3 linked regions of the Martelella mediterranea DSM 17316 genome follow. The protein of the gene in region 1 interacts with the protein of each later gene in a pairwise test. Links are inferred from orthologs where the notes say so. Each region holds a gene or a part of one and is shown in the gene's direction. Other genes may lie near its edges. The genes, in order: Mame_RS14940, recO and Mame_RS09700.

Evidence for each region.
Region 2: the proteins of Mame_RS14940 (region 1) and recO interact in binary tests that used the Escherichia coli proteins (3 or more experiments, as listed by UniProt). The link is inferred for Martelella mediterranea DSM 17316 from one-to-one orthologs.
Region 3: the proteins of Mame_RS14940 (region 1) and Mame_RS09700 interact in binary tests that used the Escherichia coli proteins (3 or more experiments, as listed by UniProt). The link is inferred for Martelella mediterranea DSM 17316 from one-to-one orthologs.

The regions. Positions count from the first base shown.
Region 1 is NZ_CP020330.1:3,193,093-3,195,953, reverse strand. Bases 113-2,819 are described here. They hold Mame_RS14940 (single-stranded DNA-binding protein), read left to right. Parts: upstream 113-1,061; coding sequence 1,062-1,577; downstream 1,578-2,819. Other genes in these bases: gyrA (DNA gyrase subunit A), read left to right, coding at 2,501-2,819; Mame_RS14935 (MarC family protein), read right to left, coding at 1,623-2,273; uvrA (excinuclease ABC subunit UvrA), read right to left, coding at 113-809. Also shown: more of uvrA, read right to left, coding at 1-112; more of gyrA, read left to right, coding at 2,820-2,861. UniProt on the Escherichia coli protein: Plays an important role in DNA replication, recombination and repair. Binds to ssDNA and to an array of partner proteins to recruit them to their sites of action during DNA metabolism. Acts as a sliding platform that migrates on DNA via reptation.
Region 2 is NZ_CP020330.1:3,299,784-3,302,822, reverse strand. What follows is about bases 45-2,929. They hold recO (DNA repair protein RecO), read left to right. Parts: upstream 45-1,051; coding sequence 1,052-1,807; downstream 1,808-2,929. Other genes in these bases: pdxA (4-hydroxythreonine-4-phosphate dehydrogenase PdxA), read right to left, coding at 2,628-2,929; rsmA (16S rRNA (adenine(1518)-N(6)/adenine(1519)-N(6))-dimethyltransferase RsmA), read right to left, coding at 1,804-2,631; era (GTPase Era), read left to right, coding at 107-1,030. Also shown: rnc (ribonuclease III), read left to right, coding at 1-43; more of pdxA, read right to left, coding at 2,930-3,039. UniProt on the Escherichia coli protein: Involved in DNA repair and RecF pathway recombination.
Region 3 is NZ_CP020330.1:2,081,065-2,084,211, forward strand. What follows is about bases 1-2,993. They hold Mame_RS09700 (primosomal protein N'), read left to right. Parts: upstream 1-385; coding sequence 386-2,602; downstream 2,603-2,993. Other genes in these bases: Mame_RS09695 (GNAT family N-acetyltransferase), read left to right, coding at 1-328; Mame_RS09705 (hypothetical protein), read left to right, coding at 2,658-2,993. In the rest of the region: more of Mame_RS09705, read left to right, coding at 2,994-3,044.

The DNA.
Region 1 (2,861 bases):
TCCGAAAAAACAACGCGTTCATGGGTTTCGTTGAGAGATTTGTTCTTGGCGCCGCCGGCCGCCGTCTCGTTTTCCGGCAGCGGCTTGTCGGCGAATTCGGCGACCGCCAGCCCGTCCGCGATTTCGAGGCAGGTCTCCAGACTGTCGGCCAGCCGGGTCGCCAGATCGTCGCGCACCGCAACGCGGTCGACCACCACGTCGATATCATGCTTGTATTTCTTGTCGAGCTTTGGCGCTTCGGCGATCTCGTAGAATTCACCGTCGATCTTGACGCGCTGAAAGCCCTTCTTCATCAGTTCCGCCAGTTCCTTGCGAAACTCGCCCTTGCGGCCGGTCACCAGCGGCGCGAGGATATAAAGCCTTGTGCGTTCCGGCAGCGCCAGAATGCGGTCGACCATCTGGGTCACGGTCTGGCTTTCGATCGGAAGGCCCGTCGCCGGCGAATAGGGGACGCCGGTGCGCGCGAAAAGAAGGCGCATATAGTCGTAGATCTCGGTCACCGTGCCGACGGTGGAGCGCGGGTTCTTCGACGTGGTCTTCTGCTCGATCGAGATCGCCGGCGACAGGCCCTCGATCCGGTCGACATCCGGCTTTTCCATCATCTCCAGAAACTGGCGCGCATAGGCCGAGAGGCTTTCGACATAGCGCCGCTGCCCCTCCGCGTAGATCGTGTCGAACGCCAGCGAGGATTTGCCGGAGCCCGAAAGCCCGGTCATCACGATCAGGCTGTTGCGCGGCAGATCCACGTCAACGCCTTTCAGGTTATGCTGGCGCGCGCCGCGGATGGAGATATTCTTCAGTTCGCTCATGGGATCAGGCTTCTCGAGAAGGGAATTTGCTTCCTATGTAGTTCACGCTGCGGCTCTGTCGAGGTGCAGCAAAACAGACGGTTTGAATGTCCCCGGTTGAATCGCTTGACTCGATCATAGCAGAGCGATAGAACAAATAAAGAACATTTTTAATTGTGGATTGTCCCGTATCGGTTGATCGCTTTCGGAGAGATCGTCTATGCTGCCGAAAATTCTCTAAAGCGCCGCAACGCGGTTATACAGGTGGTAGTCATGGCAGGTAGTGTAAACAAGGTCATCCTCGTCGGCAATCTCGGAGCGGACCCGGAAATTCGGCGCACACAGGATGGCCGGCCGATCGCCAATCTGCGGGTGGCCACGTCGGAAAGCTGGCGCGACCGCAATTCCGGCGAGCGCAAGGAGCGCACGGAATGGCACCGGGTGGTGATCTTCAGCGAGGGGCTGTGCAAGGTCGCGGAACAATATCTGCGCAAAGGCTCCAAGGTCTATATCGAAGGCCAGCTTCAGACCCGCAAATGGACCGACCAGGGCGGCCAAGAGCGGTTTTCGACCGAGGTCGTGCTGCAGGGCTTCAACGCCACGCTGACCATGCTGGACGGCCGCGGTGAAGGCGGCGGGGGCGGTGGCCAAGGCGGCAACTTCGGCGGAGGCCAGGGCGGCGGTGGCTATGACGATTACGGCTCGCAGCCGTCTTCCGGTGGTGGTGGCGGTGGCCGCAGCAGCGGCGGCGGTTTCTCGCAGGATCTCGACGACGACATTCCGTTCTGATCCCAACCGCATCGGACCTTTTTGAGGGCAAACGCGCCGGATAATTCAGGCGCCTGCCGTGCCCGTGGGGATATGCATCACCGTGGTCACCCCGTCGATCACGAACTGCACGGCCAGCGCCGTCAGCATCATGCCGAGAATGCGGGTGAGAATGTTACGACCGGTTTCGCCGAGAAGCCGGTCGATCAGGCCGGCGGCGAGCATTGCCAAAAGCACGACCAGCGAGGCGACGAAGATCACCAGAACGAGCGCCAGCTTGTCCAGCACCGTTTCCATCTTGGAGCCGAGCAGGATGGTCGCGGAGATCGCGCCGGGGCCTGCGATCAGCGGCATGGCCAGCGGGAAGGCGGCGAGATTGGCCATGCCATCCTTCGTGATGGCGGTTTCGGTGGTCCTCTCCTTTCTTTCGACGCGTTTTTCGAAGATCATTTCCACGCCGATCCAGAACAGAAGAATGCCCCCGGCGATACGGAACGCGCTCATGGAAATGCCGAGCGCGTTGAGGATGTCATCGCCCAGCAGCGCAAAGGCCAGGAGCAGAAAGAACGAAATCAGGCTGCCCCGGATCGCCACCTTGCGGCGCTGCGCCTGGGTCATGCCCACGGTCAGCGCCAGGAAGATCGGCACCATGCCGGGCGGGTCCATGGTCACCATCAAGGTGGTGAAGCCGTTTATCAGCGTCGCCAGTTCATTCATCGCCCGTTCCCCAGCCGTTTTTGCGTTTCCAGAGAGCATGGCGCCGCGTTAAACCGGAAGTGGCATTCGCAGCGCTCTTGTGAGCTTGCCACAGGATCACCACCTGACACGAATAAAATCGCGTAATTCGGCCTCTGTCCACTGTCAGGAGGCTTGAGAAATTGGCGTCAGCCATCGGATTCGGCTATAAAAAACCAGATGATTCTAGCTTGAGATCGTGATTCACATTGACTGATCAAACGACACCTTCGGGCGGAGGTCTTCCGCCGGGCATCGAGCCCATCTCCATCATGGAGGAAATGCAGCGTTCCTACCTCGATTACGCGATGAGCGTGATCGTCAGCCGCGCGCTGCCGGATGTTCGTGACGGCCTGAAGCCGGTGCACCGCCGTATCCTCTACGGCATGTCCGAAATGGGCGTGGACTGGAATAAGAAATACGTCAAATGCGCCCGCGTCACCGGCGATGTCATGGGTAAATATCACCCTCATGGCAATGCCGCTATCTATGACGCGCTGGCGCGTATGGCACAGCACTGGTCGCTGCGCCTGCCGCTGATCGACGGGCAGGGCAATTTCGGCTCCGTTG
Region 2 (3,039 bases), 110 kb from region 1 along the record:
CCGGCTTCTGGAGCGCGAGGGCGTCTGGACGGCCGAAAGCTGAGCCTGTCATTCTTGAACCTGTTATAATGCGGCCGCCGTGACGCGGAAAACCGCAGGAGTTGCCATGACCGAGACTGAAACCATGCCGGTGGGCGCCGACACCCGATCCGGCTTTGTCGCCCTGATCGGCCCGACCAATGCCGGCAAATCCACGCTGGTGAACCGCCTTGTCGGCGCCAAGGTGACGATCGTCAGCCACAAGGTGCAGACCACCCGCGCCACGCTGCGCGGCATTGCCATCCACGACAAGACGCAGATCGTGTTCATGGACACGCCCGGCATCTTCAAGCCGCGCCGCAGGCTGGACCGCGCCATGGTGATGGCCGCCTGGAGCGGCGCGCGCGATGCCGACGTGATCATGCTGCTGGTCGACAGCGAGCGCGGCCTCAAGGGCGATGCGGAGGCCATTCTCGAAGGCCTGAAAGAGGTGCGTCATCCCAAGATCCTTGTGCTGAACAAGATCGACCGTGTGCGCCCCGAAGACCTGTTGAAGCTCGCCTCGGCCGCCAATGAGGCGATCGATTTCGAGGAGACCTTCATGATCTCCGCCACGAACGGTTCAGGCTGCGACGACCTGATGGACTATCTGGCGAAACGGCTTCCCGAGGGCCCCTGGTATTATCCCGAGGACCAGATTTCCGATCTGCCGATGCGTCAGCTCGCCGCCGAAATCACCCGCGAGAAGCTGTTCCTGCGGCTGCATCAGGAACTGCCCTATTCCTCCCATGTCGAGACCGAGAAATGGGAAGAGCGTAAGGATGGCTCGGTGCGCATCGAGCAGGTGATCTACGTCGAGCGTGACAGCCAGAAGAAGATCGCGCTCGGCAAGAACGGCGAGGCGATCAAGGCGATTTCCATGAGCGCGCGCAAGGAGTTATCGGAGATTCTTGGTCAGCCGGTTCATCTTTTCCTGTTCGTGAAAGTGCGGGAGAACTGGGGCGACGATCCGGCCCGCTACCGCGAGATCGGGCTCGATTACTCGGATTGATCCGTCGGGAGACGCAGCACCTTGGAATGGCAGGATGAGGGCATTGTTCTGGGAAGCCGCCGCCATGGCGAGACCAGCGTGATCGCCGAGGTGATGACGGTCGATCACGGCCGCCATCTCGGCATGGTGCGCGGCGGCCGGTCGCGGACCATGCGGCCGGTGCTGCAGCCGGGCAACCGGGTCTCGCTCCACTGGCGCGCGCGGCTTTCCGAGCATCTCGGCGAATTCCGGGTCGAGCCGATCGAGCAGCGGGCGGCGCTCCTGATGCTCTCCGCGCCGGCGCTGCACGGCGTCCAGGCGATGGCTTCACTGCTGCGGCTGCTGCCGGAACGTGATCCGCACCGTCATCTCTGCGCGGCGATGGAGGTGATCATCGCCCATCTCGATGATGCCAGCGCCGCCGGTGAACTGTTCGTGCGCTTCGAGCTGGCGCTGCTCAACGAACTCGGATTCGGCCTCGATCTCGCCCAATGCGCGGCGAGCGGGGTGAGGACGGACCTTGCCTATGTGTCGCCCAAGTCCGGACGGGCGGTCTCCAACGCAGCCGGAACGCCCTATGCCGACCGCATGCTGGCGCTGCCGGTGTTTCTGCGACCGGACATGAACGAGGCTGCCGACCGGGCCGATCTGGAAGCCGGCTTCCGGCTGACCGGATTTTTCCTGAACCGTCACGTCTATGAGCCGCGCGGCCTGAAGCCGGACACGGCGCGCGAAAGCTTCATCCAGGCCACGCTGAAGGCTCTGGACGCTGCCTCTACCGAACATCAGATTCGCTAAAGATTTCGGGCAAGCTCGCAGAATTCCGCGATGCTGAGCGTCTCGGCGCGGCGCGTCGGATCGATGCCGGCCTTGGCGAGCAGCGCTTCGCCGCCGAGGCTCTTGAGGCTCTGGCGCAGCATCTTGCGGCGCTGGCCGAAGGCGGCCTGCGTGACTCGCTCCAGCGCCGAGGCTGCCACCGGAAGCGGTTCGGCGCGGGGCGTGAGGTGCACCACGCTGGAGGTCACCTTGGGCGGCGGGGTGAAGGCCTGCGGCGGCACGTCGAAGGCGATGCGCGCCTGTGTGCGCCATCCGGCGAGCACGCCCAGCCTGCCATAGTGATTGTCGCCGGCTTCCGCGACGATGCGCTGGGCGACCTCCTTCTGGAACATCAGCGTCAGCGATTGCCAGTAGGGCGGCCATGCGCGCGGCAACAGCCAGTTCACCAGAAGCTGGGTGCCGACATTATAGGGCAGGTTGGAGATGATCCTGACCGGGCGATCGCCGGCAAGCGCCGCGAAATCCGTTTTCAGCGCGTCGCCGCCGATGATCTCCAGCCGACCCGGATAATGAGAGGCGATTTCCTCAAGCGCCGGCAGGCAGCGCTCGTCGCGTTCGATGACGGTGAGCTTCTCCGCGCCGAGCGAGAGGATGGCGCGCGTCAGCCCGCCGGGGCCGGGGCCGACCTCGATGACATGGGCGCCTTCAAGATCGCCGGCGGTGCGGGCAATCTTCTGGGTGAGGTTGAGATCGAGCAGAAAATTCTGGCCGAGCGCCTTCTTCGCGTCGAGATCATGGGCGGCAAGAACTTCGCGCAGCGGCGGCAGGTCGTCGATCTGGCTCATGCGGCGTTTTCCGAAAGCTGCGCCGCAAGCTTGAGCGCCTCTTCCAGGCTGGTCGGATCGGCAACCCCCTTGTCGGCGATATCGAAGGCCGTGCCGTGGTCTGGCGAGGTGCGCACGAAGGGTAGGCCGAGCGTCACGTTGACGCCGGCCTCGAAGCCGAGCGTCTTCACCGGTATCAGCGCCTGGTCGTGATACATGCAGATCGCCGCATCGTAGCGGGCGCGGGCGGCGGCGTGGAACATGGTATCGGCGGGCAGGGGGCCGACGACGTCCATGCCATCGGCGCGCAGGCGCTCAAGCGCGGGGCGCACGATTTCCTCGTCCTCGCGGCCGATCGTGCCCTGCTCCCCGGCATGGGGATTGAGGCCGGCGACGGCGAGGCGCGGCGCGGCAAGGCCGAAGCGGGAT
Region 3 (3,147 bases), 1.1 Mb from region 1 along the record:
GGCGATCGGCTTTGCCCGCAAATACAACCTGCCGATCCTGCCGGTACATCTGAAGGCGCGCAATTCCGGCCTGTTCTACTGGTTCGCCAAATGGTCGACCGAACTGCGCGACATGACGGTGTTCCACGAACTTCTGAACAAGAAGGGCGACCGGTTCGATTTCACCATCGGCAAGATGATCATGCCCGAGGAACTCCACGGCGACGCCGCCGACGTGACGACCGCACTCGAAAACCATACGGTGCATGCGCTGGCGAAGGACCCTGATGCGGACTTCGCGCTGCCGCCGGCCGAACCCAAGGCCGAGGCAGAGGAAGGGGCGGCCTGAGCCGCGATCTGCTTTGCCGCTTCACTTTCCAGGCGTCGGCAGGCAAGCTTGCCAGTCATGACTTCAGATTCGCTTGATCTTTTCGGAAAACCTGTGACGCCTGCCACTTCACGCAGCGTGCCGGTGATGGTGCCGCTGCCGGTGGCGGGGCCGTATTCCTATGCGGTGCCCGATGGCATGGCGGTGATCCCCGGCTCCGTCGTGCAGGTGCCGGTCGGTCCGCGCAAGGTGATCGGCATCGTCTGGGATGAGGGCGATGAGACCGGCGCCGTGGACGCGAAGAAGCTCAGACCCATCGAGCACGTCTTCGACTGCCCGCCGATCAGCCCGGCGATGCGGAAATTCATCAATTGGGTGGCTGGCTATACGCTGACGCCGCCGGGCCTTGTCGCGCGCATGGCCGTGCGCGCGCCGACCGCGCTCGAGCCCGAGCCGATGGTCGAGGGGCTCAGGCTGACCGGCACCACGCCCGAACGGATGACGCCGGCGCGGCAACGCGTGCTGGAACTGGCCTCCGACGGGTTCTCCTGGACGCGGCTCGGGCTCGCCCGCGCCGCCGGCGTCAGCGCCAGCGTGGTCGAGACCATGATGAAGCAGGGCGTGTTCGATACCGTGTTCCTGCCGCCGCCGCCCGCCGTCGGCGCGGCGGATCCCGATTACGCCCCGCCCGAACTGTCGGCGGACCAGCGGGACGCCGCCGACAGGCTGAAATCCTCGGTCGGGCAGGGCTTCGGCGTCACCCTGATCGACGGCGTTACCGGGTCGGGCAAGACCGAAGTCTATTTCGAGGCGATCGCCGAAACGCTGAGACAGGGGCGGCAGGTGCTGATCCTGCTGCCGGAAATCGCGCTGACATCGGCGTTTCTGGAGCGCTTCGAGGCCCGCTTCGGGTCGAAACCGGGCGAATGGCATTCCGATCTCGCGCCGCGCATGCGCGAAAAGGTCTGGCGGCAGACGGCGGAGGGACGCATCCGGGTCGTCGCCGGCGCCCGTTCGGCGCTGTTCCTGCCATTCGAGGATCTCGGTCTGATCGTGGTCGACGAGGAACACGACACCGCCTACAAGCAGGAAGACCGGGTGTTCTACAACGCCCGCGACATGGCCGTCGTGCGCGCCCGGATCGGCGATATCCCGACGGTTCTCGCCTCGGCGACGCCCTCGATCGAAAGCCAGGTCAATGCGCTTGCCGGCCGCTACGAACGGCTGCACCTGCCGGGCCGTTTCGCCGAGGCGGCGCTTCCCGATCTGAAGACCATCGACATGCGGCGCGACCCGCCGGCGCGCGGCGGCTTCCTGTCGCCGGTTCTGCTGAAAGCGGTGGAGGGCGCGGTCGGGCGCGGCGAGCAGGCGCTGCTGTTCCTCAATCGCCGGGGCTATGCGCCGCTGACGCTCTGCCGAGTCTGCGGTCATCGGTTTCAGTGCCCCAATTGCTCGAGCTGGCTGGTGGAGCACCGGTTTCGCGGGCAGTTGATGTGCCATCATTGCGGCCATGCCGAGCCGGTGCCCGAGGCCTGCCCGGAATGCGGCACGCTCGACCATCTGGTCGCCTGCGGGCCGGGCGTCGAGCGCATCGCCGAGGAGGTCGAGCATCATTTCCCCGAAAAGCGTACAATCGTTCTCTCTTCCGATCTCTCCGGCGGCGTCAAGCGGCTCAGGCTGGAGCTGGAGGCGGTGGCAAACGGCGAGGCGGATATCGTCATCGGCACGCAATTGGTGGCGAAGGGGCATAATTTCCCGCTGATGACGGTTGTCGGCGTCGTCGATGCCGATATCGGCCTTGCAAACGGCGACCCGCGCGCGGCGGAGCGCACCTTCCAGTTGCTCGCCCAGGTGACCGGGCGGGCAGGGCGCACGGGGCTCACGAGCCACGGCTTGATCCAGACCTATCAGCCCACCCATCCGGTGATGCGCGCAATCGTTTCCGGCGAGGCGGAGGGCTTCTATGCCCGCGAGATCGGCGAGCGCGAGAAGAGCGGCCTGCCGCCGTTCGGACGGCTTGCCTCGGTGATCGTTTCGGCGGAAACGCGTGGCGAGGCCGAGACGCATGCCCGCGCGCTCCGGGCTGCCGCGCCGCAAAGCCGCTCGATCTCGGTGCTCGGCCCGGCGGAGGCGGCCCTTGCCCTGATCCGCGGCCGCTACCGGTTCCGGCTGCTGGTGCATGGCGCGCGCGGCGACGACATGCAATCGTTTCTGGCGGCGATGCTCGAAAACGGGCCGAGGGCGCGCGGCTCGGTAAAGGTGCAGGTCGACATTGACCCGCAGAGCTTTCTCTAGATAATGATCCCCAAAGGGATGCGGGCGCGTGTCCCGCAATACTGGAGGGTGTGTAATGAGTTTCTATTGGCCGGAGAGCTTCGTGGGTCAGGTCGCCCTGTTCATGGCGGTGGTGATCCTGATCTGGGGGCTGATCGTGGCGCTGGCGCCGCTGCGCCTGATGGCGTTGACCGGGTTTTCGGGCCACAAGGTCGAAGATGGCGAAACGATCCATGTCCGCTCGCTGATCGGCGGCACCTATGCGGCAATGTCGCTGATGGCGCTGCTGTTCGATCAGCCGATGATCTACCGCACCTTCGGTCTCGCCCTGATATTCGGGTTTCTCACAAGGCTATTGTGGATGGCGACGCTCAAGAGCCGGTCCATCAAGGGCGGTATATTCCTGGCCTGCCAGGCCGTGGCCGGGGTGTTCATGCTGCTCTACGGTCTTGGCTGGGCATAGCGTGACCGGGTAAGCGGCAGGCGAGGCGCATCTGCCTCCTGCATGTGTCGGCGCGGCACGGTTTCCGTTTCGGGGAATAAATGTGCTTCGGCGGTTGCTGTAA